3 regions of the Acetanaerobacterium sp. MSJ-12 genome follow, and region 3 is predicted to be linked to each of the others. Evidence: predicted binding sites of a transcription regulator. Region 3 holds the regulator's gene; each other region holds the start of a gene.
What was found. Region 3 encodes Rex, which represses fermentation and respiration genes when NADH is low (regulators of the CRP and FNR family bind a similar motif). Its sites were predicted from a motif close to ATTGTTAANNNNTTAACAAT; they were not measured.
Positions count from the first base shown of each region.

Region 1 (10,212 bases), on a different contig from region 3:
CCTCATCTACGGGTTTGCCAGCGCCAAAAAACGGGTGTTCTTCCTGGTATTCAACTTTACCTTTTTTGTCTTTTTGCTGGGCAGACCGACAGTCTCTATGTTTAGGGGAAATGAATGGTGGTACTTTGAGAGCAGCGCTGTGCACTTTGCCCTCAACGCCTGTTTCCTGTCTCTGATGGCCTTACAGATTGGTACGGCAATGTTTGAAAGGCTGCACAGACCTATTAAAAGGCCGCCCTCCAACCCCCGCTGGGAGGAGAGCAAGAACGAGTCGGTTCAGGTGGTGTCCCTCTGCCTCTTCTATCTGGCAATGTTCTTTTATCTCGTGATGGAGCTGGAGAAGCTCCTCTTTATGCGCGGGAAGGAGTACACAGACTTTTACATTGCGTTTGCCTCGCAGATGCCCTTTTTGGTCCGCTTTTTGTCGGGGCTGATGAAACCGGCCCTCTGCATCTTCCTCAGCACGCTGCCCAAAAAGAGCCGCACAGTGTTCCCCCTGGTCCTGTATGTGCTCTCTGCGGTGCCGATGCTCATCATCGGCGCGAGAAACCCCATTGTCCTCAACCTGCTCTTTGCCCTGCTCTATTACTATATCCGGGATGTGCTGCAAAAGTATCCCCGGGAGAAGTGGATTGGGCGGTTTGAGAAGACGGCCATCGTATTGGCCATCCCCGCGGCCATTATCTTTTTGGCCATGTACAATTTTATCCGGGCCGACGTGCAGGTAGAGCGGATGGGACTGTTTTCCGCCCTGGTCGAACTCATCTACCGGCAAGGGGTGTCCTTTGATGTGCTCTGTATGGCCTTTTTGGCTCTCCCCAATTTGCCGAATGTGGTCCCCAAGTGCTATACTTTTGGCGGGTTTATTGACGAGTTTCAGCATGGCACCATTGCACAGGCCCTATTTGGCGCCACCCCGTTGGGGGAGAGCAACAGTGTCTACAAGGCCGTGTACGGAAACAGTTTTGCCCACAGTATGTCCTATGTGGCCAAAGACACCTATCTAGAGGGCGAGGGTTGGGGCTCCTCTTATATTTTAGAGACCTATGCCGACTTTGACTACGTTGGAATGTTCTTGTTTGGCATTCTGCTCGGCGTTGCCCTGGGATATCTGGTGTACCTCATCTACCAGGGTGGCTTTCGCTCTGTCTTGGGCTGGATGGCCGCCACAACTCTGTTTTTGGTCCCCCGCGATTCTGCCACGGGCTGGATAGAGTTTATCATCACTCCGCGGTTTTGGGTAGCGGTGGTATTTTGCTATATTGTAGGAAGTTTATGTGCGAAGTCGTATCGCCAGCTGCCACATATGCAGGCAGAGTATTTGACAAATAGGAGGAAAGACACGAGATGTTTGAGAGATTCGGCTTGAAAGATGCGTTTTATACCATCTGGAAGCACAAGCTTCTGATCATTGCGATCGCCCTAGTGACTGGACTGCTGGGCGGTCTGGCCCTATCCGGCAACCCCAAGCGGGTCACGGGGCAGACAGTGCCCGGCCAGTACAACGAGACCATCACCTATTACGTAAAGCTCAGCGATAGGGCCTACCAGAGCAAGGGCTTGTCGACCTCCTCCCTAAGCGCAATGCAATTGGACTATACCAAGAGCTATACTGCCATTCTGACTTCTGATGTCTGCCTTGATTACGTGGTTACCTCTGCCGAGGAAATTGTGGGCAAAGAGAAGATGGAAAAGCAGCTCCGCGCTGTCAACCCCGACGGGGCGGTAGAGAAACACCAGGCCCTGAAAAATCTGGTGAAAGTCGAGCAGGTCAAAGACAGCTATCTGATCACCGTTTCCATCACTTCGGTGGATACCGATTTTGTCAAGGCGGTTTCTCAGGGGTATTACAACTATGTCAACCAGGCGAACAACGACTTTGACTTTGCCCAGCTGCAACACATCAAAACGGTAAAATCGGACAGTGAGACGCTGCAACTTCGCGAAAAGAGCAACGCCTTTAGCAAGACGGGGTTTGTTAAATATACCGTGGTCTTTGGCATTGCCGGTGCCGCAGTTGCAATCATTGCCGTGATGGGCATCGCCCTGTTCTTCCCGACAATCAACCGCAAAAGCGATTTTCAGATGTATGACGTGCCTGTATTGGGAGAATTGCCCAAGTTGAAGGGCGACAGAGGAGGGGTTTGAGATGGCACAGAGACGCGTCCGCCTGACCAGAGAGGAAAAACTGGCAGAGAGCAGGCAGTTTGCCGCCAACCAGATTTTGCAGTTTTACCGGGAGAAGGAGGCGCGCTGTCTAGCGGTCACCACCAGCACTCGGCTGCAAAGCGAGAAAGAGCAGGTTTTCCTCGACCTGGGAGAGCGGTTGGAGAGTCAGGGCGTTCGCCTGATTCGATTCACCGACGGGAAGGAGTCGCTGGCTCAACCCGTTCCCAGTGTCGAGCAGATCGCCGATTTGGCGGAATTAAAGCAGTTCTTGGCAGAGAATGCGGAGACCTGCTATCTGTTGGATGTCCCACCCCTCTCCCTCTTTGCCAATGCGGTAGAGGCTGCCCGCCTGACAGACGGGGTCGTCTTCATCGAAAAGTACGGTTCGACCAAGCACGATTCGTTCGAGCGCTGCCTGGCCCTGCTGAAACAGGAAGCCGTTCAGGTGTGTGGAGTCGTCACCTACCGATGACCGTTTTGGTACAGAGAGAAGGCGGTGCAGTGTGAGATCAAAAAATTCATTTGTCAATATTCTTGTCAGTTGCTTTTCTTATGTCTTTTTAATGCTCAACTCATTTCTCACCCGGGCGGTGTTTTCCCGCCAGCTGGGATTGAGCATTGCAGGCATTGAGGGGATGTTTCTAAACGTCGTCTCCATGTTGGGCATTGTCGAAATGGGGATCGGAACCGGCATTGTCTACAAGCTGTACAAACCCATTGCGGAAAAGAACTATTCCCAGATTGCCGTTTTGCTGAAGTTTTATAAAAAGGCATACAGCATCATCGCCTCGGTGGTTTTGGGCTGTGGGTTTGTCGCCGCCTTTATCGTCCCCTTCCTGGTGACCGAGGACTACTCGAAGCCCTGGCTGGGCGCCATGTTCATGATGTACGTTTTTGACGTACTGGCGTCCTATCTCTTCGCTCACAAGCGGGCCATGTTCATTGCCGATCAGAAAAACTACGTCAACACCCTGGCGCACACAGGGGGCCAGCTGGTCTCCTGTATCCTTCAAGTGACCAGTTTGACCCTGTTTCACTCCTATTTCCTCTATCTGATCATTAAGGTGACCTGCACGGCTCTAGAGAACGTCTTCATTGCCCTCTGGTACCGCAAACACTACCCGCACATCGACCTCAAGACCACAGTGGAGATGGATGAAAGAGAGCGCAAAGGGCTTTTCAAAAACATCAAGGCGCTTCTCTTCCACAAAATTGGCGGATTCAGTCTCAACTCCACCTCCAGTATGATCATCATCAATGGCGCCGGCAGTCTTGCCAGCGGCCTGTACAGCAACTACATGATGATCGTCAATGGGCTGTTTCGCATCTCCGATCAGGTGTTCACCGGCATCATCGCCAGCTTTGGCAACCTGATGAATACTACCTCAACAGAAAAGTCCTATAAAAACTTTAAATCCCTCTACTTTATGAATTATCTCATCTACTCCTTCTTCACCGTCTCCTTCTTTACCCTGGCGACTCCCTTTGTCCGCCTTTGGATCGGGGAGAACGGCGTCTTTCCCCTCGACACGTTGGCCCTGCTCACCCTGTATTTTTACATTATGGGAATGCGGCAGTCGGTGCAGATGGTCCGCACCAGTGCGGGGATTTACCGGCCCGATCAGTACCTGCCCCTGGTCGAGGCGGCCATCAACGTCATTATGGGTATCATCCTGGTCAAGCCCTTTGGGGTCAACGGGGTGCTGATGGCAAACCTCATCGAGATGTTCATCATCCCTTTCTGGACTCATCCCTATATCATCTACAAAAATGTCTTTTTCCAAAGCGTCAAGACCTATTATCAGAGATATGTGCTCTATGCGGGCATTACCTTTGGCTCGCTGTTGGCGACACAGGGTCTTTGTTCCCTCCTGCCTGCCATGGGACGGTTTGTGACCCTAGTCGTCTATGCAGTTATCTGTCTGCTCGTCCCCAATGTTATCAACCTGGCTTTGTTTTATAGGACAGACGAGTTCCAGTATCTGTTCCGCACGACCACAGGGTTGCTCTCCCAGTTCAAAGAGGCGCTGAAAAAGAGAAAGCAGTCTGCTTAAGAGTGTACTTTCCCCAAAATAAAAAACTGGCCGTCGCCATGGCGACGGCCAGTTTTTTATTTGAAAGGATTTACAGAATGATGCTCTCCCCGGTCATCTCTTCGGGCTGGGGCAGCTCCAAAATCTTTAACATGGTGGGAGCGATGTCCGCCAGGCGGCCGCTCTCCCGCAGCTTGCAGTCGCCGCAGCCAATCACCGCAAAGGGCACCGGGTTGGTGGTGTGGGCGGTGAAGGGGGACCCGTCGGTGTCGTAGAGCTTATCGGCATTGCCGTGATCGGCAGTCAGCAGCACCGCGCCGCCCTTTTGCAGAATGGCGTCCACCAGCTGGCCCACGCCGTCGTCCACCGCCTCGACCGCCTTGACGGCCGCGTCGAAGACACCGGTGTGGCCGACCATGTCGCAGTTGGCGTAGTTGAGGATGATCACGTCGTACTTGTCCGAGGCGATCCGGGCCAGGGCCTCTTTGGTGACCTCCGGCTCACTCATCTCGGGCTGCAGGTCGTAGGTGGCGACCTTGGGCGAGTTGATCAGGGCCCGGTCCTCCCCTTCACAGACCTTTTCCACTCCGCCGTTGAAGAAGAAGGTGACGTGGGCGTACTTCTCGGTCTCGGCGATCCGCAGCTGGGTCAGCCCCTTCTGGGAGATGTACTCGCCAAAGGTGTTGGCCAGAGACTGGGGCTTAAAGGCCACATGGACCCCGGGCATGGTGGCGTCGTACTGGGTCATGCAGACGTAGTAGAGGGGGAAGCAGCCCTTGGCGCGGGCAAAGCCGTCAAATTTCTCGTCCACCAGGGTGCGGGTGATCTCCCGCGCCCGGTCGGGGCGGAAGTTGAAGAAGATCACCGAGTCGTCGGCGTTCATCCCGGTGTAGCCGGTGCAGACGGCGGGCACCACGAACTCGTCGGTCACCTCGCCCTTGTAGGAGTTGGGCATCACTTCCAGGGCGTCGGCGGCGACCCCTTTGGCGTCCACCATGGCCTGGTAGGCCTTCTCCACCCGCTCCCAGCGGTTGTCGCGGTCCATGGCGTAGTAGCGGCCCATGATGGTGGCGATCTTGCCCACGCCGATTTCCCGCAGCTTCTCGTCCAGGACCTTCACGTAGTCAGCGCCGGAGGAGGGGGGCACGTCCCGCCCGTCCATGAAGCAGTGGACCCAGACCTCTTTGAGGCCCTTCTTCTTGGCCAGCTCGATGATGGCGTAGAGGTGCTCGTTGTGGCTGTGGACCCCGCCGTCCGAGAGCAGCCCCATCACGTGCAGGGCGCTGCCCTTTTGCAGGCAGTTGTCCATAGCGCCCACCAGGGCCTCGTTTTCAAAGAAGTCGCCGTCGGCGATGGACTTGGTGATCCGGGTCAGCTCCTGGTAGACGATCCGCCCGGCGCCGATGTTGGTGTGTCCCACCTCGCTGTTGCCCATCTGCCCGTCCGGCAGGCCCACGTCCATGCCGGAGGCGCCGATCTCGGTGGTGGGATAGGTGGAGAAGATCTTGTCCAGGTTGGGGGTCTTGGCGGCTTTGATGGCGTTGCCGTAATCGCTGCCGTTGATGCCAAAGCCGTCCATGATGATGAGGGCCAGAGGTTTTTTCATAGTTGCGCTCCTTTTCAATGGATTGCGGCCGCGCCGACGGCGCGGCCGCAATCCGCTCTTTGTTGCTTTCCCTGTGGGGGATCTATTTGCTGGCGGCCTCCACGATCTGGCTGAAGGCGTCGGCCTTCAGGGAGGCGCCGCCGATCAGGCCGCCGTCCACGTCGGGCTGGGCCAGCAGTTCAGCGGCGTTGCCGGCGTTCATCGAGCCGCCGTACTGCACCACCAGGTGGCTGGCGGCCTCTTCGCCGTAGAGCCCGGCCACGGTGGCGCGGATGACGGCGCAGACCTCGCCGGCCTGCTCGGCAGTGGCGGTCTTGCCGGTGCCGATGGCCCAGACCGGCTCGTAGGCGATGATGATGGACCGCAGGCCCTCGGCGTCGATCCCCTGCAGGGCGACTTTGGTCTGCAGCGCCACCACCTCGGCGGTGATGCCCTGCTCCCTTTGGGCCAGCAGCTCGCCCACGCAGACGATGGGCTTCAGCCCGGCGGCCAGGGCAGCCTTGGTGCGCAGGTTGACCGTCTCGTCGGTCTCGGCAAAGTACTGGCGGCGCTCGCTGTGGCCCAGCACTACGTACTCGACCCCCATCTCGGCGAGCATGTCCGCGGCGATTTCGCCAGTGAAGGCGCCTGACTTCTCAAAGTGGCAGTTCTGGGCGCCCACCTTGACGTTGGTGCCGGCGGTGGCGGCCAGGGCGGTCTCCAAATCGGTGAAGGGCACGCAGACCACCACGCCGCAGTCGGCGCCTTTCACCAGGGGGCAGAGCTCCTCCAACAGGGCCTTGGCCTCGGCGCGGTTTTTGTTCATCTTCCAGTTCCCGGCGATGACCGGGGTGCGCAGGTTCTTATTCATACAGCAAATTCCTTTCTGGCGGTTTCCCTCTGTGAAAATGGCACGAAGGAAACCCCTCGTGCCATCTCTTCGCACAGCACAAGCCGGCCGGTTGGGCCGCGGTGCTCCCCCGCCGCAGCGAGCGGCGGGCTACTCGTCGATTTATTTGTCGTTGAGGCAGGCGATGCCCGGCAGCTCTTTGCCCTCCAGGAACTCGAGGGAGGCGCCGCCGCCGGTGGAGATGTGGCTCATCTTGTCGGCAAAGCCCAACTTGGTGACAGCCGCCACCGAGTCGCCGCCGCCGATGATGGAGATGGCGCCGCTGTCGGCCACGGCCTTGGCGATCTCCAGGGTGCCGTCGGCGAACGGGGCAAACTCAAACACGCCCATGGGCCCGTTCCAAATCACGGTGCCGGCGTCTTTCACGGCGTCGCAGAAGAGAGCGATGCTCTTGGGTCCGATGTCCATGCCCATCCAGCCGTCGGGGATGTTGTCGGAGTCCACCAGCTTCTTGCCGCAGTCCTCGGCAAAGTGGTCGCCCACCTGGTTGTCGATGGGCAGCAGGAACTTGACGCCCTTGGCCTCGGCTTTGGCCATCATCTCTTTGGCCAGCTCGACCTTGTCGTCCTCGCAGAGGGAGTCGCCGATGGTGAAGCCCTTGGCCTTGAAGAAGGTGTAGGCCATGCCGCCGCCCACGATCAGGGTGTCGACCTTTTCGAGGAGGTTGTTGATGACGCCGATCTTGTCGGAGACCTTGGCGCCGCCCAGGATGGCGACCAGCGGGCGCTTGGGGTTCTCCAGGGCGCCGCCCATGAAGTTGATCTCCTTCTGGATCAGGTAGCCGCAGACGGCGGGCAGGTACTCGGCCACGCCGGCGGTGGAGGCGTGGGCCCGGTGGGCCGCGCCGAAGGCGTCGTTGACGTAGACGTCGGCCAGAGAGGCCAGCTCTTTGGCGAAGGCGGGGTCGTTCTTCTTCTCCTCTTTGTGGTAGCGCACGTTTTCAAGCAGCATCACGTCGCCGTCTTTCAGCTCGGAGGCCAGTTTCTTGGCGTCGTCGCCGATGACGTCTTTGGCCATCTTGACCTCTTTGCCCAGCAGCTCGCTGAGGCGGGCGGCCACCGGGGCCAGGGAGAACTCGGGCTCCCAGCCCTCTTTGGGACGGCCCAGATGGGAGCAGAGGATCACCTTGGCGCCCTGGTCCACCAGGTATTTGATGGTGGGGAGCGCAGCGACGATCCGCTTGTCATTGGTGATGACGCCGTCTTTCAGGGGAACGTTGAAGTCGCAGCGGGCGAGAACCTTCTTGCCGGCTACATCGATGTCTTCAATGGTCTTTTTGTTCAGAGAGGTCATGTGTTTGCCACCCTTTCGTCTTTTCTTTTTATTGTGAATAAAAAAACAAACCGAGATACAGGGCCGCCCGCCGGGGCAGGCTGGTCCTTTTCTATTTTACACGATATCAGTGGGCTTTTCAAGGCGGTTTTCCCCTCGAAAGAGGGGCTTTTTTCGGGGATCCCGGGAGCCCGGACTCACCGCTTTTTGGCGCCCTTGACCAGCACTCCCACCACCTTGGGCCCCGCGTTGATGGCGATGCTGGCCCCGGCCTTGTAGCGGCCGGAGCAGCTGTAGCGGAATTTCTTCTCCAACTGCTCGGTCAGCTCGTCCCCGGGGGCGTCCAACTCCCCGCTGATGACCACAAAGGGGCTGCGCTCGGCCATCCGCTTCTCGGCCCAGCGGCAGAGGCCGGGGATGATGTTGGCGTCCCCCCGCACCTTCTCCACGATGTTCATCTCCCCCTGGGAGATCTGGAGGATGGGCCGCAGCCCCAGCAGTTCGCCCACAAAGGCGGCCGCGCAGCTGATGCGCCCCGACTTTTTGGCAAATTGGAGGGTGTAGACCGAAAAGTAGACCTCGGCGGTGTCAAACCAGTCCAACAGGTAGTCCCGCACCGCGGCGTAGCCCACCCCTTTTTGCACCATCCGCGCCGCCTCGGTCACCGGGAAGCCGTAGCCCAGGGAGTAGGTCTTGGAGTCGATGACCTTGATCTTCATCTGCGGCGCGTCGGGCTCCTCTTTGAACATGGCCTTGGCCTGCAGGGCCGCCTGGTACATGTTCGAGCCCTTGGAGTTGATGGTCACGTGGATCACGTGGGTGTACCCCTCCTGGGCGGCCCGCTCGTACTCCTCCAAAAACTGGTGGGCGGGGATGTGGCTGGTGGTGGGGATCTTGACGCAGCGGTCGAGCACGCCGTAGAACTCCTCCTTGGTGAAGTCCACTCCCTCCAAATACCCCATCCCGTCCACCTCGAGGGGGATGGGGAGGATGCGGATGCCCAGCTCCTCGGCAGTCTCCTGGGGGATGTCGCAAGCGGTGTCGGTGAGGATCAGCAGTTTTTCCATTTGGCACAACCTTTCGCAATCGGTTCTTGTGGTGGGGAGGGGGCCTAGCGGGCGTCCTCCCAGTTGTAGCGGGTCAGCTTTCCTTGCGAGTGCAGGGTGGGATAGCCCCACTGGCGCAGGACTTCGTACACCCCGATGGCCACCGTGTTTGACAGGTTCAGGCTCCGCGCCGCCGCCAGCATCGGCAGCCGGACGCAGGTGTCGGGGTGGGCGAAGAGCAGCTCTTCGGGCAGCCCGGCGTCCTCCCGGCCAAAGACCAGGTAGCAGCCGTCCGGGTAGGCCACGTCGCTGTGGACGGTCTGCCCCTTGGTGGTGAAGTAGTAAAAGGGGCCCTCGTTCTGGGCAGCGAAGTCCGCCCAGCCGTCGTAGTGGCGGATGTCCAGCAGATGCCAGTAGTCCAGCCCCGCCCGCTTGAGTTTCTTGTCGTCGATCTGAAAGCCCAGCGGCCCCACCAGGTGGAGCCGGGCGTTGGTCGCCGCGCAGGTGCGGGCGATGTTTCCGGTGTTTTGTGGGATCTGCGGTTCCACCAGCACGATGTTCAGCTCAGCCATGGCCGGCCCTCCTCTCCTCTCGGCAAATCAGTCGCCCGTCTTCCCCAGCCGCTCAAAGATGCCGGCCTTTTTGAGGATGGGCTCCAGCAGCGAGTAGAGCAGCAGCGAGACCACCACCGCGATGATCGCGTTGACCCCCGAGGTGAGGGCCTTGGTCCCCGCGGCCACCAGCACCGAGTCGAGCATCTTGCCCTGGAGCAGGGTCCCCATGAGGATGTTTTTGACGGTGTAGAGGACCACGTACAGCCCGGCGCCGGCAACGGCCCCGGCGGCGCGGCTGCCCTTGCCGCCCCGCTTGGCGATGGCGCCGCAGGTGGCGCCCATGGCGAATTTCATCAAAAAGGTGATGGGCGACTCGGCGATGTAGGCCGGGTCGAACAGGTCGTAGACCGCCGAGCCCAGGCCGGCCGAGAGGCCGCCCTTCAGGGGGCCGAGGATCATCCCCGACAGCAGGCACATCACGTTGCCCAGGTGGATCATGGTCTTGCCCAGCGGGGTGGGGATGTCGATGTGCAAAAAGGTGGCCACAAAGCACATGGCCCCCATCAGCCCCACCAGGGTCACGGTGTAGATCGAACTCTTGCGCTTCATTTTTACTCCTTCTTTTCGTGCAGAGATAGGGTTT
Region 1 covers NZ_JAHLPK010000001.1:142,954-153,165, forward strand. The annotation lists gene KQI11_RS00660 (O-antigen polysaccharide polymerase Wzy family protein) at 1-1,369, shown strand, start outside; gene KQI11_RS00665 (GumC domain-containing protein) at 1,348-2,148, shown strand; gene KQI11_RS00670 (P-loop NTPase family protein) at 2,150-2,641, shown strand; gene KQI11_RS00675 (lipopolysaccharide biosynthesis protein) at 2,805-4,223, shown strand; gene gpmI (2,3-bisphosphoglycerate-independent phosphoglycerate mutase) at 4,294-5,808, opposite strand; gene tpiA (triose-phosphate isomerase) at 5,891-6,658, opposite strand; gene KQI11_RS00690 (phosphoglycerate kinase) at 6,800-7,990, opposite strand; gene KQI11_RS00695 (DegV family protein) at 8,167-9,036, opposite strand; gene KQI11_RS00700 (tRNA (cytidine(34)-2'-O)-methyltransferase) at 9,081-9,587, opposite strand; gene KQI11_RS00705 (ECF transporter S component) at 9,615-10,178, opposite strand.
Region 1: the regulator Rex is predicted to act here: its motif matches at 8,021-8,040, upstream of KQI11_RS00690 (phosphoglycerate kinase).

Region 2 (10,212 bases), on a different contig from region 3:
TCACCACCCGGTAGTCGGCCACAGCGGGGAACTCGGGGGGCAGGTACTCCTGCGAGGCCCCCTCTCCCCGGACACAGCCGGTGGCGATGACCAGCGTCCCCGGGGAGAAGGGGAGCTGTACCGCCCCGCCGGTCCCCACCCGGATCACTGTGTCCACCCCCAGATGCGAGAGCTCCTCCAGTGCCAGGGAGACGTTCATGCAACCCATCCCCGAGGACATGACCGAGATGGGCGCGCCCCCCGAAGTCTCCCCCGTATAGGTGGCAAAGGCGCCGCGCTGCCCCACAAAATGGGGCGCAGCAAACAACCTCTGCATCGCCTCGCACCGGCCCGGATCCCCCGGCATCAGCACCGCCGGCGCCACCTCTCCCCGCGCAAGGCCGATGTGGCGCAGCCGCCCCGTCTCGTCCCAGTCGGGTTTGCTCTGGTAATAACGCAAACCGATCCCTCCACTCTTCACTTGTGTTATCACCATTATATTTTATATATTTCAATCAGTCAATATCAATTTTATATGCAATTTATCAAAATTAGGACAAAGAAAGCCGCCGCCCAGGGGGGCAGCGGCCTGGGAACGGCGCTAGACCTTGTCTTTAAAATAGGAGTGGGCGCAGTAGAGGGCGCCCGCCGGGTTGTGGGCCAGGGCCCGGTCCTTGGTGACCAGGGTGGTGGTGGGCGCCTGGGCGTATTTGTAAAAGAGGGAGTCGTGCCCCACGCAGAGGCCGATGACGATGTTGAACTCGGTCTGCTGCTCGTTTAAGAGCATGGCCTGGGCGATGGGGTTGCACATGGGCTCAAACCGGCCGGGGTGGACCTTGTCCTCCTCCCCCAGGCCCACCTGTTCCTTGGGCACCCCGCCGGCCTTGCAGATGGCCGACACCACTGTGAATCCATGGGCGCGAAAGATCTCGCAGGCGACCCGCCCCTCTTCCTTAAGTCCGCCGCAGAAGGCCACCCCCAGCTTCTGGTAGCCCATGGCCTTGCAAAACTCGGTGATCTCCCGCACCCGGGGCCAGCGGCCGTAGCCGGTGGCCTCGATCTTGGAGCTCTCCAGGTAGAACTTGTGGTTTTCCTCTTCGCTGTACTTGGCGAAGGCGGCCTCCATCAGCGGGGTGTTGCGGATGGGGCAGTTTTTGGGCAGCTTTTCAAAGTCGCCGGACTGGCAGCCGTGAACGGTGCAACTTCCACAGGTGTAGTACACAATATCTCTCCTCTCTGCGGGCCGACGGTCTTGCGGGCCCTCTCCCCCATGATACCCCGACCCGGGCGGAGAAGCAATCGCTTTTCCCATCGGGAATTTAGATGGCGACCCCAGGCCCTGTAAGTCCCCTCGCCTGCCGGTCAGCGCGCCCCTGGGCCCCTCCCGTTTGTGGCAGGAGAGATGGCGACCAGGGCAGGGGGAGAGGCGCTGTCTGCAAGCCCCCTCCCCTGCCGGCCGGCACGCCCCAGGCCCCTCCCGTTTGCAGCAGGAGAGATGGCTGTCAGAGTAGGAGGAGAGGCACTGTCTGCAAGCCCTCTCGCCTGCCATCCGACGCGTCCCTGATCCCCTCGTTTGCAGCAGGAGAGATGGCTGTCAGGGTAGGAGGAGAAGCACTGTCTGCAAGCCCTCTCCCCTGCCGGCCGGCGCGCCCCTGGGCCCCCCCCCCGTTTGCGGCAGGGGAGACGGCGACCAGAGCAGGGGGAGAGGCGCTGTCTGCAAGCTTCCTCCCCTGCCGGCCGGCGCGCCCCTGGGCCCCTCCCGTTTGCGGCAGGGGAGATGACGGCCAAAGCAAGGGATGAGGCCCCGTTTACAGCCGCCCCGCGCCGGGGCCGGGATGGCCCGCTCTGCTCACGGTCTGCTGTCCGGGGCTTGGGCGATCTCTCTGTTTTTTCTAATCAGCTGTCGCCAGCCCCACTCGTCCCCCCAGCGATAAAGGGGACGGGGCATGCCCACCGACAGGGGGCAGTCCTCCCCCGGCGGCCGGCGCTCGATGCTCGCCCCCGGGGCGGCAAAGGCCCGCCCCAGGCTCTTTTCTGGAGGCCTTGCCCTGTGCCGCCGCGCTCACGGTGGCCAGCGCGCCGCCCAAACCCGCTTCAGCAGGCGCACCCGATAGCCCATCCCACAACTGGGCCGCCTGTTCCGAAAGGGGCGCCTGCTATTTTTTCTTCCACCGCCTATTTTCCCCTGCCGCTGCCCATTTTACAAAAAGAGAGGCCGACCTTGCGGCCGGCCTCCCCCACGCACTGGGCGTCTATTCTACGATGGTGCCCCCCAGGAGGGCGTAGAGTTCCTTGGTCTCCTCGTCGCTGGCGCCGGTGAAGTAGTAGATGCCGCTCTCCCCCTCCAGCCGCACGGCGCAGCCGCTGCCGCCGTTGAGGTAGAGGTGGGCGCTCTCGCCGTTTGCCAACAGGTACTGGCCGCGGAAGGTGCCGTTGAACTCCTTCACCTGGCTCTCGGCCTTTTGGCGCTGGGGCAGCTCGCTCTGCAGGGTGATTTTGGCCCCAGAGAGGGGCACCTCCCCCTTTTCGCCCCCGGCGATCACCAGGGTGCCGTCCTGTACGGTGTAGCTGTTGGGGGAAAAGGCAAAGGTAAAGCTGACCGAGAAGTAGAGAAACCCGGTGAGGATGCCCGCCAGCACAAAGACCAGCTTCATGGTCTTTGTGCCGGCGCTGACAAAGGTCTTGCAGAGAAAGCGGACAAACAGCCCCAGGTAGATGCCCATGAACAGCTCTTTATAAAAGTAGAGGTTGCACAGGGAGAGCACCCCCGAGACGGCGGCCGCCGCCCCCATGAGGTAGAGGCTGCGCACGGCGCTGGTCTTGCGCTTTGCCTCCATCTCCTGCATCTCTTCTTCGCTCATGTCGGGGTTGTAGTAGGTGACAAACAGGGTGAGTTTGCCCGTCTGGGTGAGATAGCCCAGGGTGGCCATGGCAACGGCCAACAAAATGGGTAGCACGGGTTGTCCTCCTTGCAGGGCGGGCCTGGCCGCCTGTGTTTTTTCGATAACTTTTAGTTTATCACAGACGCCCCCAAAAAGCCAGAAGCATTTTTTGAATGCTGTTAATTTTCTGTCAATGACCGTCATGTTCGTCGTTTACCACAATGTGCAATTCCTATAATTATGCAAATTCACCTAATAAAACGGCGTTTTCAAGTTGAAATCTCGCTTTTTCTTCGCTATAATGGTAAACAGGAAAAGTTGTTTTTTTACAACCGAAACCGCACTTTAGAAAGGGGCATATCACCTATGACGAACAACAAGAATGTCTTGAACTGGGTCGACGAGATGGTTGCGCTGTGCAAGCCGGACAAGGTTGTCTGGATCGACGGCAGCAAGGAGCAGCTCGAAGAGATCCGCGCGCTGAGCGTCTCCACCGGCGAGATGGTCAAGCTCAACGAGGAAAAACTCCCCGGTTGCTATATTCACCGCACCGCTGAAAACGACGTGGCCCGTGTCGAGGGCCGCACCTTCATCTGCACCCGCAACAAAGAGGATGCCGGTCCGACCAACAACTGGGAGGACCCGAAGGTCATGTACGAGAAGCTGGGCGCCATGTTTGACGGCGTCATGAAGGGCCGCACCATGTATGTCATCCCCTACTGCATGGGCCCCGTCGGCTCCAAGCTGTCCAAAGTCGGCGTCGAGCTGACCGACTCCACCTACGTGGTGCTGAATATGGCCATCATGACCCGCATGGGCCAGGCCGCCTGGGATCACCTGGGCGACGAGTCCAACGACTTTGTCCGCGGCCTGCACTCCAAAGCCGACATCGACGAGGAGAAGCGCTACATCGTCCACTTCCCCGAGGACAACACCATCTGGTCCATCAACTCCGGCTACGGCGGAAACGTGCTGCTGGGCAAAAAGTGCTTTGCCCTGCGCATCGCCTCCTTCCAGGGCAAAAACGAGGGCTGGATGGCCGAGCACATGCTCATTTTGGGCCTTGAGAACCCCCAGGGCGAGGTCAAGTACGTGACCGCCGCCTTCCCCTCTGCCTGCGGCAAGACCAACCTGGCCATGCTCATCCCCCCCGAGCTCTACCAGCAGAAGGGCTACAAAGTCTGGACTGTCGGCGACGACATCGCCTGGATGCGCATCGGCGACGACGGCCGCCTGTGGGCCATCAACCCGGAGAACGGCTTCTTCGGCGTCGCCCCCGGCACCAACATGAAGTCCAACCCCAACGCCCTGATCTCCACCCAGAAAGACACCATCTTCACCAACGTGGTGCACAACCTGGACGAGAACACTGTCTGGTGGGAGGGCCTGGACAAGAACCCGCCGAAAAACGCCCTGGACTGGAAGGGCAACAAGTGGGATCCCGAGAGCGGCGTCAAGGGCGCACACCCCAACAGCCGTTTCACCGCCCCCGCCATCAACTGCCCCTGCATCAGCTCTGAGTTCGACAACCCCGAGGGCGTGCCGGTGACCGCCATCGTCTTCGGCGGCCGCCGCGCCAAGACCGCTCCCCTGGTCTACCAGGCCAGAGATTGGGAGCACGGCGTCTTTGTCGGCTCCATCATGGCCTCTGAGACCACTGCCGCCGCCACCGGCGCTGTCGGCGTGGTCCGCCGCGACCCCATGGCCATGCTCCCCTTCTGCGGCTACCACATGGGCGACTACTTTGCCCACTGGCTGGAGATGGGCAAGAAGCTGGGCGACAAGGCCCCCAAGATCTTCAACGTCAACTGGTTCCGCACCGACGACGAAGGCCACTTTATCTGGCCCGGGTTCGGCGACAACATGCGGGTGCTGGAGTGGATCATCAACCGCTGCGACGGCAAGGCCGACGCCGTTGAGACCCCCATCGGCTACGAGCCCAAGCCCGAGGACATCAACCTCGAGGGCCTGGACATCGACCTGGAGACCCTGAAGGGCCTGCTGAGCGTGGATGTGGACCTCTGGAAAGAGGAGGCCAAGGGCATTCACGAGTTCTACGGCAAGTTCGGCGATCACCTGCCCAAGGAGCTGGCTCACCAGCTGGAGATCCTGGAGGAGAACCTGAACAAGTAACCTTCCCCTTTCGTGCGACAAAGGGCCTGCGCAAAATTGCGCAGGCCCTTTTTGTATCCCCCGCCCCCCAAAAGGGGACGGAAACGCGCCCGGCGGTCCTTTTCCGCCGGGCGCGTTTGCCCTGTGGGCGCGGGTCCCTAGTGGCCCCGGTGTTTCTCCCGCCGCTTTTCCCGGCGCAGGGCAAACTGCCGCTCCCGCTGGGCCTCCCGCTGCTGGCGGGTGGAGGTGCGGCGCTCTTTCTTGCCCGCTTCCCGCTGCAGTTGCAGCGCCTGCTGGGCCTTGGTGCCGCTCCCCCGCCCTTCCAGCGCGCGGCGGATGACCCGCTGCATCCGCTTGGGGTTCACCCGCCTGTCGTCCGCCGGGCCCTCCCCCGCGACCGGGGGGCCGAAGCGCAGCCGACTCCACCCCTCGAGCATCCGCTCGTAGACCTGGTAGTCTTTGGGCTCGGCGCCGAAGGTGATCTTGCAGACCTCTACCCGGCCATCCTCCCACCGCTCGTAGAGCCCGACCCAGAACGGGTCTTCAAAGTACACGGTCAGTTTCGCCCTTGTCTGTACCACAGACGATCCCTCCTTTAAAGAGAATATCCTGCGGGGCGCCTGTCGGCGCGCCCGGCGGAGAAGGGACAACCAAAGGAGGCAGGTTACTGACGGCTTGCGCCGCGCCTGGACTACCCGACCAGGCCGTGTTTTTATCCCCGCAAGGCCATTCTACACCATTTTAAGGGGGAGTCAAGGACAAACAGGAGCGCCCCGACACAGACTGTCGGGGCGCTCTCACTCTTTTTGTGCGGCGGGTCAATCGGCCTTCTGGACCTGGGGTGCGGGCTCTCCCTGCGGGGAAGCCGTTCCCTCTCGGAGCATGGCGGCGATCTGCGCGTTTAGCTGCCGGAAGAAGAGGAGGACGATCGGCACGCAGGCCAGGGCGGTCACCAGGTCGGCAATGGGCTGGCTGCACTGCACCCCCAGCACCCCGATGAGGGAGGGCAGGGTGTAGATGAGGGGGAGGAAGAACAGCCCCTGCCGGGCCACCGAGATGAAGGTGGCCTGCCGGGCCTTGCCCAGGGACTGAAAGAGCATGTTGCTGATGACGATGAAGGAGTGCAGGGGCAGGCTGCAGCACTGCAGGCGAAAGGCCAGGGCGCCGATGGCGATGACCACAGGGTCGTCCCGGCGGAAGATGGCCATGATTTTGGGGGCGAGGGCAAAGCCCGCCGCCGAGAGGACCAGCAGCCCGCAGAAGCCCACCTTCAGGCAGAAGAGATAGGCCTTTTTCACCCGGTCGTAGCGGCCCGCGCCGTAGTTGTAGCCGCAGACCGGCTGAAAGCCCTGCCCAAAGCCCAACATGGCCGAGAGGATGAACATGAACACCCGACCCACCACCGACATGGCGGCCACCGCCGGGTCGCCGTAGGCCCGCGCCGCCACATTCAGGGAGATGGAGGCAAAGGAGGCCAGCGCCTGCCGGAAAAAGGACGGCATGCCTGTGACCACGATTTTTTGGTAGAGGTCCCAGCGCAGGCTCACCTTGCGGATGGCGATGCGCACGGTGCTGCGGTGAAAGAGGTAGTTGGAGAGGAGGATGCAAAAGCTGATGCACTGGCTGAGCAGGGTGGCGATGGCCGCCCCCGAGATGCCCATGTCGAAGACAAAGATGAAGAGGGGGTCCAGGGCGATATTGAGCACCCCGCCGGTGGCGATCCCCATCATCGACAGCACCGCCTTCCCCTCGGAGCGCAGGTCGTTGTTCATCACAAAGGAGGCGCACATGATGGGCGCGCCGAAGAGGATGTAGCGGGCGTAGTCCTGCGCGTAGGGCAGAATGGTCTCGGTGGCGCCCAGCAGCCGCATCAGGTTTTTCATGGACAGAAGGCCGATGACCGTGATGCAGAGCCCCAGGAGCAGGGCAGTAAAAAAGGCGGTGGAGGCCACCCGGTCGGCCTCGTCCTTCTTCTCCTGCCCCAGCAGGCGGGAGATGTTGCTCCCCGAGCCCATGCCCAGGGTGAAGCCAACTGCTTGGATGATCGCCATCAGGGAGAACACCACCCCGACGGCGCCGGTGGCGCTGGTGCCCAACTGGCTGACAAAAAAGGTGTCCGCCATGTTGTAGATGGAGGTCACCAGCATGCTGATGATGGTGGGGACGGCCAGTTTGCCGATGAGCCATCCCACCGGTTCGGTGGTCATCTTGAGGAATTGGGCGCGGTCCTGTGTCGCGCCGGACGGTCCGCTTGCCACGGGGTCATCACCTGTCTTTCTCGCTGTAACGTATTGTTCACATGTATTATAAGACCCCGTTTTTCAAATGTAAAGCGCCCTCCTCCTCCGTTTTTGTGCAAAAAAAGAAGGGGGACGGCCGCCCCCCTTCTCTTTTCTATGGCTCTCTGTCTGTCCGCTCCCTAGCGGGCGCTGGCCTTCCGCTTCTTCAGCACCACCAGGGCCGCCGCGCCGAGGGCGGCTGCCAGGCCGGCCCCCAGCAGGATAGCGCTGTCGCCGGTGGTGGGGGTGTCGGCCTTCTCCCCCTCGCCGGGCTGCTCCGCCGGGGTGTCGCCGGGCTCCTCCTCGTTCGGCGGGGTGGTCTGGGAACCGGTGGCGGGGATCTCCACCGCCGCCCGGGCATAGCCACAGACACTGCACATCTCGTGCTTGCTGCCGGCCTCGGTCTCGGTGGCCTCTTTGTCGAGCACCCAGACAAAGGTGTGGGCGGCGCGCTCGCTCTCGGCGCCGCACTCGCAGCTCTTCCAGTGCTCGGCCTCATCGCTCTGCCAACTGCCGTACTGGTGGCTGTGCTCTACAAACTGGCCGTTCTCGGGGTCCAGCAGCAGACCGCCGTTTTCCGGGTTGACAATGGCCTCGCTGGGCTTGGTGGTGGCCAGTTCCAGGTAGACAAAGGGCTTTTCCCCCGCCGCCTTGCTCTCGTAGCTGACCGCCGCGCTCTCGGCGAAGGTGAGGGTGGCTTTGCCGTATCTGTCGTCCAGGTTCACGCCGTACCAGGAGTTCTCCCCGGTCACGGCCCGGAAGGTCCCCTCAATGGTCACGTTGGAACTGTTGTTGACCAGCGGCGCCCCCGTCTTGGCGGCGCTGTGGTCCAGCTCCACATTGCGCAGGGTCACCCCGTCGGCGCCCCAGATGTCCAGGGCGTGTTTGTTGGCCGCGGTAGCCACCAGCTGCAAGTCCTCTAGGGTCACGCCGTCGGCCTCCACCTTCACGAGGTTGATCTGGCCGTGGCTCCCCATCTGGAAATTGCCGGCCGCGGTGATGGTGTGGCCGCCGCCGCGGATGCTCACCCCGTCGGCGCGGAGGTAGACCATCTCGCTCACGGCGATGTCCTCGGTCAGCTCCACGGTGGTGCCGGGGCGCAGGTTGTCCGAAATCTGCTTGACAAAGTTCGACTTGTTGTCGACCTTGATGGTCAGCCCCTCCAGGGACACCTTGTCCCCGCTCACGCCGGGGTTCCAGGCGTAGCCGTACACCTCGTCGGAATAGCCCGCATAGGTGTTGTTGGCAAAGTCCTGGGTCACGTTTTTCACCGCCACCGAGCCCGAGGTGACCGACTTGGCGCTGATCCAGGAAGCCATCTCCACCCCTTCGATGACGGTGTTGCCTGCATCGGCGCTGCTGATGTAGATGGAGCCGCTGCTGACAGAGCCGTCAGGGGCTTGGAGCGCGCCCAGCGCAATGTCTTTCAGGGTCAGGTCCTTGCCGCCCATCAGCTCGATGGCCTTGTTGCACTGGCTGTCGTAAAAGCTGTTGGGGTTCCCCTTGAGGGTCAGGTTCTCCAGGGTGACGCCGCTGCCGCCGACGGTGACGAAGTTCTGCCCGGCCCAGTTGCCGGTGGCGGGGTCGTATGAGCTGGTGATCGACACCTCTCCCTCGCCGCGGATGCTCAAATCATTGGCAAAGAGGGGGAACACAAACCCCTTCTCCACCCCATTGATGTTTGCCACAACGTCCAGACAGTCGTCTCCCAGGTCGTAAAGGCCCGCTTCCAGCACCCAGGTCTGCCCGTCTTTCTGGTTGTGGATGGCCTCCACCAGCTCCTGCGAGCTGGAGATGCGGACCGTCTCCTCCCCCTTGGCCAGGGTCTGGGCGGGGACCGCTGCCGCCACCAGTCCCAGGCTCAGCAGGACCGACAGCACTCTCTTCATCTTCATGGTTTCCCTCCTGTAAAATGAGTTTGTTGGCGGGGGCGGCCGCAGCGGCCGCCCCCTGCTAAAAAGGTGTAGGTTGTCGTTCGCCCCGCCGTTTTGGCTGAAACAAACAAAAAAACCAACCTGTGACGAACACAAGTTGGCATACAAAAATAAACAAAATATGTTTTTAAAAAGAACGAAAACTTACACTTTTGCACAATCACCATACCTCTTTTTGAAGATTTTGTCAAGATAAATGGTCAAATATTCCTCCATCTCCAAATGTTTACTCCTCCGTCCCTCCGTGCGCCGCTGCCGGTATTTCCCCCTTGTCCCCTTGTCCCCCTCTCCCCCCTCTGGTATACTTGTAAAAAACCATCTCTTTTATAAAGGAGGGCGAGCGCTGTGTCGGTCTTTTTTTGGTGGTATCTGGCCGCTGTCAATCTGGCGGCCCTCTCTGCCTGCCTGGCGGACAAGCGTGCCGCCGTCAAGGGCCGCTGGCGCATATCCGAGCGGGCGCTGCTCACCCTCTGCGCGCTGGGGGGCGGGCCCGGCTTCTATTTGGGGATGCACTGGTTTCACCACAAGACCCGCCACAGAAAGTTCACCTGGGGGGTCCCGGCCCTCAGTCTGCTCTGGCTGGCGGGGATGGCCGCCTGGCTGTGGCTGGGCCGGGCGTAAAGGGGGGAGGGCGATGCCGCCCTCTTTTTTTCTGCCCTTTTGGGATTTAAGGATTCTTTAATATCTTCTGCCCTATACTCGGTCTTACCGAGAGCAGAAAGGGGCTTTTTCATGTACCTGCACATCTTAAAAAAGGACCTGCGGCGCAAAAAGACCATGAACGCCATCCTCCTCGTCTTCATCGCCCTGGCGGCGACCTTCATCGCCAGCAGCACCGGCAACTTGATTGCCATCTCCACCGCCCTGGACAGCTATTTTGACAGGGCCGGTCTGGGGGATTTTACGGTTGTCACCGCCAACAACGGCGGGAATGACGGCGAGTTGATCGACTTTTTAAACGAGAGCGAACTGGTGGAGAGCTGGGGCCGCAGCGAGCACCTCTACCTGGGGCAAAACCTCTGGCGA
Region 2 covers NZ_JAHLPK010000006.1:72,112-82,323, reverse strand. The annotation lists gene KQI11_RS08225 (nucleoside phosphorylase) at 1-439, opposite strand, end outside; gene KQI11_RS08220 (DUF1847 domain-containing protein) at 581-1,201, opposite strand; gene KQI11_RS08215 (hypothetical protein) at 2,232-2,936, opposite strand; gene KQI11_RS08210 (phosphoenolpyruvate carboxykinase (GTP)) at 3,228-4,994, shown strand; gene KQI11_RS08205 (YjdF family protein) at 5,132-5,554, opposite strand; gene KQI11_RS08200 (MATE family efflux transporter) at 5,792-7,231, opposite strand; gene KQI11_RS08195 (right-handed parallel beta-helix repeat-containing protein) at 7,393-9,147, opposite strand; gene KQI11_RS08190 (DUF1294 domain-containing protein) at 9,532-9,807, shown strand; gene KQI11_RS08185 (ABC transporter permease) at 9,919-10,212, shown strand, end outside.
Region 2: the regulator Rex is predicted to act here: its motif matches at 3,037-3,056, upstream of KQI11_RS08210 (phosphoenolpyruvate carboxykinase (GTP)).

Region 3 (10,212 bases):
GCCTCTGGCGGCACATCTACCTGCCCTCCGCCATGCCCTATTTTCTGGCCGCCTGCAAGACCGGCCTGGGGATGGCCTGGAAGGCGGGGGTGGCGGCGGAGGTGCTGGGGATGGTCAGCGGCACCATCGGCCGGCAGCTCTACGACACCAAAATCTACCTGGAGACCCCCAAGCTCTTTGCCTGGACGGCGGTGGTCATCCTCCTGAGCGTGGGGATGGAGCGGCTGTTCTCCTGGCTGGTGGAGCGGTTGGGTTCGCACTGGCGGAAGAGGGAGGGCAGATAGATGTTGGTATCCTTTCAAAAGGTCTCCCTGCGGCTGGGGGAGAAGGAGGTCCTGCGGGACTTCTCGCTGGATTTGCAGAACAAGGGCATCTACGGCGTCATCGGCCCCTCGGGCTGCGGCAAGACCACCCTTCTCAACCTGATACAGGGGTTTTTGCAGCCCGACGGGGGGGAGATTGCCCTCTTTTCTGACCGCATCAGCGCCGTCTTCCAGGAAAACCGGCTGCTGCCCTGGTACACCGTCTACCAAAACGTCGCCCTGGCCGCCCGCCGCCCGGTGGGCCGGGAGGAGGTGGAGGCCCTTCTTCGCCGCCTCTGCATGCCGGGGGAACTGGACAGCCTGCCCGGCTCCCTCAGCGGGGGGATGGCCCGCCGAGTCGCCCTGGCGCGGGCCCTCCTCTCCGAAAGTGACATCCTCCTGCTGGACGAACCCTTCAAGGGGGTGGACATGGCCTGCAAGCGCCAGTGTGAAAAGACCCTGCAGGCCCTCAGCGGCGGCCGACTGACCCTGCTGGTCACCCACGACCCTGGCGAGGCGGCCGCCCTCTGCGACACCGCTATCCTGGTGGGGGGGAGCCCACTGCGGCTGCGCCAAACCCTGCGCATCGACCCCCAGAGCCGGGGCCGCTCGGCCGAGGAGCTGCGCCGGCTGATGCTGGCCGAGTGAGCCCTGCGCCCCGGCATCCCCAGACAAAAAAGAGCCCGGGCCGTCTGGCCCGGGTTCTTTTGTTGCGAATCTCGGTTTTAGCGCTTGGCGCTGGGGTCGATGACAGAGGGCTTGACCCCGGCGGGGATGGGGGGGATGTAGTGCCCGCCGTCCAGCCGGTCGCGCAGCTCCTCCTTGGCCGCCTCGATCCACTCGGGGTGGTGTATGAGGTCGACGGCCGTTCCGGCCAGCACCTTGCCGGCGTAGAGGGTCCCCTTGTGGGCGATCGAGCTCTTGCCCTGGGCGACCAGCTGCCAGGAGTGGCCCGGCGTGCCCGCGGCCATGGTGACTGCCGAAATCTGGGCGGTGGGGCAGACCCAGCTCACGTCCCCCACGTCGGTGGAGCCGGGCATGGCCGCCTCGACGTGAAAGTTGGGGACCACAAAGTCGTTGATGGGGCGGCCGCCGTGCTCCTTGGCAAAGGCGATCCCCTTGGCGCCCGCCGCCTGGGCCATGGCCATCAGGGTGTCGGACGTGCTCTCAAAGCTCTTCTGCACGGCGGCGGCATAGGCGCGCTCCTCCTCGGTGTAGGAGGGGAGGGGGATCTCCCGCAGGTTGTCGTCCAGCTTTTCGGTGAGCAGGGTGTTGGGGACCAGGTTGGAACAGGCCTTGATGAACTGGGTCTCCAGCCGGGTGCCGGTCATCAGGGCCGCCCCCTTGGCGATGTCGCCCACCCGCTCGTAGATCTCCTGCACCTGCCCGGTCTTGGGGGCGCGGATGAGGTAGAGCACCTCGGAGTAGGGCTGCACCACGTTGGGGGAGTAGCCGCCGGTGTTGGTGATGGCGTAGTGGATGCGGGCCTCGGGGATGATGTGCTCGCGCAAAAACTGCACCCCGATGTTCATCAGCTCCACCGCGTCCAGGGCGCTGCGGCCCAGGTGGGGGCAGGCGGCGGCGTGGGCGCTGACCCCGTAGTAGCGGTAGCAGATCTGGTAATTTGCCAGGGAGCTTGCGCTGTTGGCGGCGTTGGTGTCGCCGGGGTGCCAGGTCAGGGCGCAGTCCAACTCGTCAAAGACCCCGTCCCGGGCCATGAAGGCCTTGCCGGAGCCGCCCTCCTCCCCTGGGCAGCCGTAGTAGACGACGGTGCCGGGGAGGTGGTTTTCGGCCAGGTAGGCCTTGACGGCCGAGGCGGCGGCCAGGGAGCCGACCCCCAGCAGGTTGTGCCCGCAGCCGTGCCCGGGCGCGCCCTCGCACAGGGGGGTCTTTGCAAAGGTGTCGGGCTGCTGGCTGAGGCCGGAGAGGGCGTCGAATTCCCCCAGAAAGCCGATGACCGGCTTTCCCTCGCCCCAGCGGCCGAGAAAGGCGGTCTCGATGCCGGCGACCCCTCGCTCGACGGCGAACCCCTCCTCCTCCAGCGCCCGGCAGAGGACCTCGGCGGACCGGCGCTCCTGAAAGGCGGTTTCGGGGCAGTCCCAGACGGCGTCGCTCCAGGCGGCCAGGCGCTGGGCCATCCCGTCGATATGGGAACAGAGTGCGGATTTGTCCATGGTGGTGTTCCTCCTTCTCTCTTTCGATCACCTCCATTATAGCACCAACGGCGGGCCCCGGGGGGAGGAGAGGCCGCCAAAAATGGCCGGGGAGATATGGCGAACTTGCCAAGGCCCCCCGGCGGGAGTAAGATAGAGGGCAGGAGGTGTATTGTCTGTGAAGATTTTGCTTTTGACCGGCAGTCCCCACAGGAAGGGGACCACCGCCGCCCTGGCGTCTGCCTTTGACCGGGGCGCTGCCGAGGCGGGCCACCAGCTGACCCGCTTTGACACCGCTTTTATGAAGATCGCCCCCTGTCTGGGCTGCGACCACTGCCGCAAAAACGGGGGTCGCTGTGTCCACGGGGACGGGATGGAGGAGATCCTGCCCGCCCTTCTGGAGGCCGACCTGGTCGTCTTTGTGACCCCCCTCTACTACTTTGGGATGAGCGCCCAGCTGAAGGCGGTCGTCGACCGGTTTTACGCCGTCAACGCCGCCTTGCGGCAGAGCCCCAAAAAGGCGCTGCTGTTGGCCGCCAGCGGGGACGACGAGCCCGGGGTGATGGAGGCGCTGGTGCTGCACTACCAGGCGGTGCTTGGCTACCTGCACTGGGAGGACTGCGGCATGCTGCTCGCCCGGGGGATGTACACCCCTGAGGATTTGGCGGGCACCCCCTACCTGTCGCAGGCGGAGGAGATGGGCCGACGCCCCCTGGGGGAGCGGTAAGAGAAAAAAGAGAGCGCGCCGCACCGGCTGTTCTGCCGGGGACGGCGCGCTTTTTTTGCGCTATTTCAGCCGGTTTTCAATGGCGGTGATGAGGGTCTGCAGGGCCTTGATGCGGGCGAACTTCTTGTCGTTTGACTCCACCACCGTCCAGGGGGCAAAATCGGTGGAGGTGAACTGCAACATGTCGTTGACCGCCGCCTCGTGCTGGTCCCACTTCTCCCGGTTGCGCCAGTCCTCGTCGGTGATCTTCCAGCGCTTTTCGGGGGTGTTCTGCCGGTCCTCGAACCGGCGCAGCTGCTCGTCCTTGTCGATTTGCAGCCAGAACTTGACGATGACGGCGCCCCAGTCGGTGAGCTCCTTTTCAAACTCGCTGATTTCGTCGTAGGCCCGGGCCCAGTCGGCGGGGGTGCAGAAGCCCTCGACCCGCTCCACCATCACCCGCCCGTACCAGGTGCGGTCAAAGATGGTGATGTGCCCCCGCTTGGGCAGCCGGGTCCAGAACCGCCAGAGGAAGTGGCGGCCCAGCTCCTCCTTGGAGGGGGCGGCGATGGGGACCACCTCGTACCCGCGGGGGTCGAGGGCGGCGGCAACCCGCTTGATGTTGCCCCCCTTGCCGGCCGCGTCCCACCCCTCGTAGGCGACGATGACCGGGATCTGCTCCTTGTAGAGGAGCCCGTGCAGCTTTTTCAGCTTGGCTTGGCACTTCTTCAATTCTTCTTTATAGGTGGTGGGCTCCAGGGTGCGGTTGAGGTCGATGTCGCAGAGTTTTGGGGTCTCCACCAATGGAAAGCGACTGGCGGGGATGCCGCCCTGGTAGGCGGCGGCCTGTGCGTCCCGCTCCGGCCGCTGGGCGATGGCCCGACCGATCTCCTTGACCAGGGTCTGGTAGATGTCCGCCATGGCCACGTCGCGGTCCTCGCTGGCGATCACATGCCAGGGGGCGCAGGAGGTGTCGGTCTGCTCCAACATCTGGTCGTAGATTTGGTAGAGGTCGTCGTAGCGGCGGTTCCTCTTCCAGTCGGTCTTGGTGACACGCCAGCGGGTGGCCTTGCTCTCCTCTAGGGCGGAGAGCCGCTTTTTCTGCTCCTTCTGGCTGATGTGCAGGAAAAACTTGATGATCAGGTAGCCGTTGTCGGTGAGGGTGCGCTCGAAGTGGTTGATCTCCTCGATGCGGCGGGTCAGCTCTTTTTTGGGGAGGGCGTTTTCCAGCTGGGCAGTGGACACCTCTTGGTACCAGCTGCGGTCGAAGATGGAGAACTCCCCGGCGATGGGGATTTTCTGCCAGAACCGCCAGAGGAAGGGGTGGCGGGCCTCGGTCTCGTCCGGGTCGACGGTGGAGTAGACCTTGAAGCCCCGGGGGTCCAGGTTGAGGATGACGTCGGAAATCTTGCTGCCCTTGCCGGCGGCGCTCCACCCCTCAAAGAGGATGATGACCGGCACCTTGGCCTCCTTCATCTGCTGTTGCAGGGCGGAGAGGCGGGGCTTGAGCTGCCCCGCAATGGCCTTGTACTCCTCCTTCATCATGATCTTTTTTAGGTTGACCTTTTCCAGCATGACGGCACCTCCTGGTCGTTTGAAAAAGCGAATAATATTTTTTTGTATATTTGCTATATTTTAGCACTTTTGCCCCTTGGATACAAGGGGAAAGGAGAGGGTGGCCCCTTTTCTGCCGCGACGGCAGAGGGAGAGGGGAATATACACAAATTTCCCGGCGAAAATGCACGGGAACGCCAAATCGCGGCAAGGCGGATTGCCACCGGCAAAAAAGAACGGTATCATGGAAAAAAGCGCCGTGAGGCGCAGTCGAAAGGGGTTGTCTGTTGACATGAGCATGCACATTGCCGCAAAGGCGGGGGAGATCGCCCCCAACATCCTCCTCCCCGGGGACCCGATGCGGGCCAAGCACATTGCCGAGACCTATTTGGAGGACGCCGTCTGCTTCAACGAGATCCGGGGGATGTACGGCTACACCGGCACCTACAAGGGGCAGCGGGTGTCAGTCATGGGGACCGGCATGGGGATCCCCTCCATCCTCATCTACGCGACCGAGCTGGCCCGGGACTACGGCTGCAAAAAGATGATCCGCCTGGGGACCGCCGGCGCCTATTCCGAGAAGCTGAAGGCCCTGGATCTGGTCCTCTCCCAGGCGACCAGCACCACCTCCGCCCTCAACGACCACATCTTCCCCGGCCACTACGCCCCCTGCGCCGACTTTGAGCTGCTGGACAAGTGCTACCACATCGCCCGGGAGAGGGGACTGCCGGTTTACGTGGGCAACACCATCTGCAACGACCACCTCTACATCGACAACAAGGAGGAGTACAAGAAGGTCTGGGCCGACTACGGGGTCATCGCCTCGGAGATGGAGGGGGCGGGCCTTTACACCGTGGCCGCCCGCTACGGGGCCAAGGCCCTCACCGTCATGTCCATCGTCGAGACCTCCTTCAAGCCGGGGGCCAAGGGCGTTTCGGCAGAGGACAAGGAGAAAAACCTCAAGGACATGATCTTGCTGGCGCTGGACACCGCCATCGACTGACGGCAAAGAAAAAACAGGTGCGAACGGATCCGCACCTGTTTTTTTGCGCCCTGCCGGCGGGGGAGGGAAGGGGCTTATTTTTCCCCCTCGTCCTCCTCCGGCCTGTTGTGGGTCACCTGGTAGCAGAGGGTCAGCAGGCTGTCCCCCAGATGGACGTTTTCCACCACCACGTCGCTGTGGTCGACCCGCAGGTCGTAGTGGCTGAAGTTCCAAAACCCGGTGATGCCCAGATCCACCAGTTGGGGGGCCACCTTGGGGGCCGCCGTCTTGGGGATACAGAGGATAGCGATGGTGGGGTGGTTTTCCCGGCAGAAGGTTTCCAGCTCGCCGGTGGAGCGCACCGGCAGGCCGGCGATGATCTCGCCGGTCTTTTGGGGGTCGGAGTCGAAGATCCCCGCCAGGCGAAAGCCCCGCTTCTCAAAGTTCATGTGGGCGGCGATGGCGCTGCCCAGGTTGCCCGCGCCGATGAGGATGGTGTCGTGCATGGTGTCCACGCCGATGATCCGCCCGATTTCCCGGTGGAGCTGTTCGATGTTGTAGCCGTAGCCCTGCTGGCCGAAGCCCCCAAAACAGTTGAGGTCCTGGCGGATCTGCGAGGCGGTGAGGTTCATCTTCTGGGACAGCTCCTTGGAGGAGATGCGCCCCACCCCGTTTTGCAGCAGGTCCCCCAAAAAGCGGTAGTAGCGGGGGAGCCGCCGGATGACAGACAGGGAAACGCCGTTCTTTTTCACAAAAACACCCCGTTTTTACAGCGACTGGATGGTGTCCATCACGTAGTTGCCGAATTCTTCGCAGGTGCAGCCGGTATCGCGGCCGGTGCAGTGCATCTTCTTCTCTTCAAACATGCAGATGTCCAGCGCCCGCTCCAACTTGTCCGCCTCGGCCTGGTAGCCGATGTGGGAGAGCAGCAGGACGGCGGCCCGCAGCATGGAACAGGGGTCGGCGTAGATGTCCCGCCCCTCCTTCACCATCCGGGGGGCGGAGCCGTGAATGGCCTCGAACATGGCGTAACGCTTGCCCAGGTTGGCGCTGCCGGCGGTGCCGACGCCACCCTGGAACTCGGCCGCCTCGTCGGTGATGATGTCGCCGTAGAGGTTGGGGAGGACGAAGACACGGAAGTCGCGGCGGCGCTTTTCGTCCACCAGCTTGGCGGTCATGATGTCGATGTACCAGTCGTCGGTGGCGATCTCAGGGTACTCCTGGGCCACCTTCTGGCAGATCTCCAAAAACTTGCCGTCGGTGGTCTTGATGACATTTGCCTTGGTGACGATAGAGACCCGGCCCTTGCCGTTTTTGCGGGCGTAGTCGTAAGCCAGCCGGGCGATGCGCTCGGTGCCCTGGGTGGTGGTGACGGTGAAGTCCACCGCCAGGTCCTCGTCCACATTGACCCCCAGCGAGCCCAGGGTGTAGGCGCCCTCGGTGTTTTCGCGGAAGAAGGTCCAGTCGATGCCCTGTTCGGGCACCTTCACCGGGCGGACGTTGGCAAAGAGGTCGAGCTCTTTGCGCATGGCCACGTTGGCGCTTTCGATGTTGGGCCAGGGGTCGCCCTTGCGGGGGGTGGTGGTGGGCCCCTTGAGGATGACGTGGCAGGCCTTGAGTTCGGCCAGCACGTCGTCGGGGATGGCCTTGTTCTGGGCCACCCGGTTCTCGATGGTCAGCCCGTCGATCTCTTTAAAGACCACCCGGCCGGCCTTCACCTGGTCTTGCAGCAGGTAGGAGATGACCCGCTGGGCCTCGTGGGTGATGCGGGGGCCGATGCCGTCGCCGCCGCAGACGCCGATCACGATCTGGTCGAGACCGCTGTAATCGACAAAGTCGCCCTGCTCCTTCACCCGCTGGATGCGCTCCAACTGGCCCTGTAAAACCTTGGCAAACTGTTCGGTTGCGGAGACCATTTTTTCTTCCATCATCTCATTGCCTGCCTTTCGCTCATTTTTTTGGTGTAGTCCAGCAGCCCGCCGCAGAGGAGCATCTCCACCTGCCGCTCGGACAGCTCCGCCCGCACCGCAAACTGGGTGCCGCGGGTGTTGTTTTTGACGGTGAGCCGGCCGCCCTCTTTCAGGGCGTCGATCAGCCCGACGATCTCCAGCTCGTCGCCGAGGGAGAGGGCCTCGTAGTCCGCCGCGTCGGCAAACTCCAGGGGGAGGATGCCGGCGTTGACCAGGTTTGCCTTGTGGATGCGGGCAAAGCTCTGGGCGATGACCGCCTTGACGCCCAGGTAGAGGGGGGCGAGGGCGGCGTGCTCGCGGGAGGAGCCCTGACCGTAGTTCTGGCCGCCGACGATGATGCCGCCCTGCTTTTCCTTGCAGCGGGCGGGGAAGTCGGGGTCGCAGGCGGTGAAGCAGAACTCGCTGATTTTGGGGACGTTGGAGCGGTAGGGGAGGACCTTGGCCCCGGCGGGCATGATGTGGTCGGTGGTGATGTTGTCCCCCACCTTCAGCACCACCTCTTTTTTCAGGTGGTCGCAGAGGGGTTCGGTCTTGGGGTAGGGCTTGATGTTGGGGCCGCGCACCACCTCCACTGCGCCGGCCTCTTCGGGGGCGGCGGGGGCGACCAACAGGTTGTCATTGACCAAAAAGCGGGCGGGCATCTCGATCCCCCCCAGGTCGCCGATTTCGGTGGGGTCGCTGATGACCCCCTGCAGGGCCGACCAGGCGGCCGTCTCGGGGCTGACCAGGTAGACCTGGGCGTCAGCGGTGCCGCTGCGCCCCTCAAAGTTGCGGTTGAAGGTGCGCAGGGAGACCCCGCCCGACTTGGGGGATTGGCCCATCCCGATGCAGGGGCCGCAGGCGCATTCCAGCACCCGGGCGCCGGCGGCGATCATGTCGGCCAGGGCGCCGTTTTCCGCCAGCATGGTGAAGACCTGCTTGGACCCCGGGGAGATGGTGAGGCTGACGTTGGGGTGCACCGTCTTCCCCTTGAGGATGCGGGCCACCTTGAGCATGTCGTAGAGGGAGGAGTTGGTGCAGGAGCCGATGCAGACCTGGTCCACCGGGATGCCGCCCAGCGCCCCGACCGGCTTGACGTTGTCGGGGCTGTGGGGGCAGGCGGCCAGGGGCTCCAGCGCCCCCAGGTCGATGGTGAGCACCCGGTCGTAACGGGCGTCGGCGTCGGGGGCGAGGGGGGTGAAATCCCCCTCGCGACCCTGGGCGGCCAAAAACTGGCGGGTGATCTCGTCGGAGGGGAAGATGGAGGTGGTGGCCCCCAGCTCGGCGCCCATGTTGGTGATGGTGGCCCGCTCGGGCACGCTGAGGGTGGCGACCCCCTCGCCGGCGTACTCGATCACCGCGCCGACGCCGCCCTTGACCGACAGCTCCCGCAAAACGGCGAGGATGATGTCCTTGGCGGAGACGCAGGGCCGCAGGGCCCCGGTGAGTTCCACCTTGATGACCCGGGGCATGGGGATGTAGTAGGCCCCGCCGCCCATGGCCACCGCCACGTCCAGCCCGCCGGCGCCGATGGCCAGCATGCCGATGCCGCCGCCGGTGGGGGTGTGGCTGTCCGAGCCGATGAGGGTCTTGCCCGGAACGCCGTAGCGCTCCAGGTGCACCTGGTGGCAGATGCCGTTGCCGGGGCGGGAGAAGTCCACCCCGATCTTCTTGGCCACGGTCTGGGTGTATTTGTGGTCGTCGGCGTTTTCAAAGCCTGACTGCAGGGTGTTGTGGTCGATGTAGGCGACCGATTTTTCGGTCTTGACCCGGGGGATGCCGATGGCCTCGAATTCCAAATAGGCCATGGTCCCGGTGGCGTCTTGGGTGAGGGTCTGGTCGATTTTCAGGCCGATCTCGCTGCCGGGCGCCATGTCGCCTGACAGCAGATGGGCGGAGATGATCTTTTCCGCGAGATTCTGTCCCACAAGCATCGTCCTTTCTGTCTGTTCCCCTATGTGCTCTATAAATAAGAAATCATGTACAAGTATAATCCCTCACCCCCTGTATTGTCAATTGGTTAACGATTACAAAATGAATTTATGAAAATGAAATCCTGCAAAAATATCGAAAAACACATATCCCCAGCAAAGCGGGAGAAAATAGATAAAAACAAGTGAGAATACCGACTTTACGGATAGGACCGCCCAGCTGGCGGGTGAAAAATTTGCATAAAGTCAGAAAGGCGGAGGCATTTTTGAGCGAGAAAAACAAAAAACAGCAATCTTTGGTGAGCGGGGAGGAGCCGGCGGAGGAGGCGCAGGAGACGCAGGACGCGGCCCAGGCACAACAGGAACAGGCGCAGATCCTGAACATGGGTTCGGTGACGGTGCAAAAGGGCAGCTACACCATCCACTGCCTGACCATCATCGGCCAGATCGAGGGGCACTTCATCCTGCCGCCCCAGAACAAGACCACCAAATACGAGCACGTCATCCCCCAGCTGGTGGCCATTGAGGAGCGCGACGACATCGATGGGCTCATCGTCATCCTCAACACCGTGGGGGGCGATGTGGAGGCGGGCCTCGCCATCGCCGAATTGATTGCCGGGATGGAAAAGCCCACC
Region 3 covers NZ_JAHLPK010000003.1:102,513-112,724, forward strand. The annotation lists gene KQI11_RS04180 (ABC transporter permease) at 1-284, shown strand, start outside; gene KQI11_RS04185 (ATP-binding cassette domain-containing protein) at 285-950, shown strand; gene KQI11_RS04190 (M20 family metallopeptidase) at 1,028-2,476, opposite strand; gene KQI11_RS04195 (flavodoxin family protein) at 2,634-3,182, shown strand; gene pap (polyphosphate:AMP phosphotransferase) at 3,243-4,736, opposite strand; gene deoD (purine-nucleoside phosphorylase) at 5,008-5,718, shown strand; gene KQI11_RS04210 (redox-sensing transcriptional repressor Rex) at 5,793-6,449, opposite strand; gene KQI11_RS04215 (isocitrate/isopropylmalate family dehydrogenase) at 6,465-7,625, opposite strand; gene KQI11_RS04220 (aconitate hydratase) at 7,625-9,574, opposite strand; gene KQI11_RS04225 (ATP-dependent Clp protease proteolytic subunit) at 9,961-10,212, shown strand, end outside.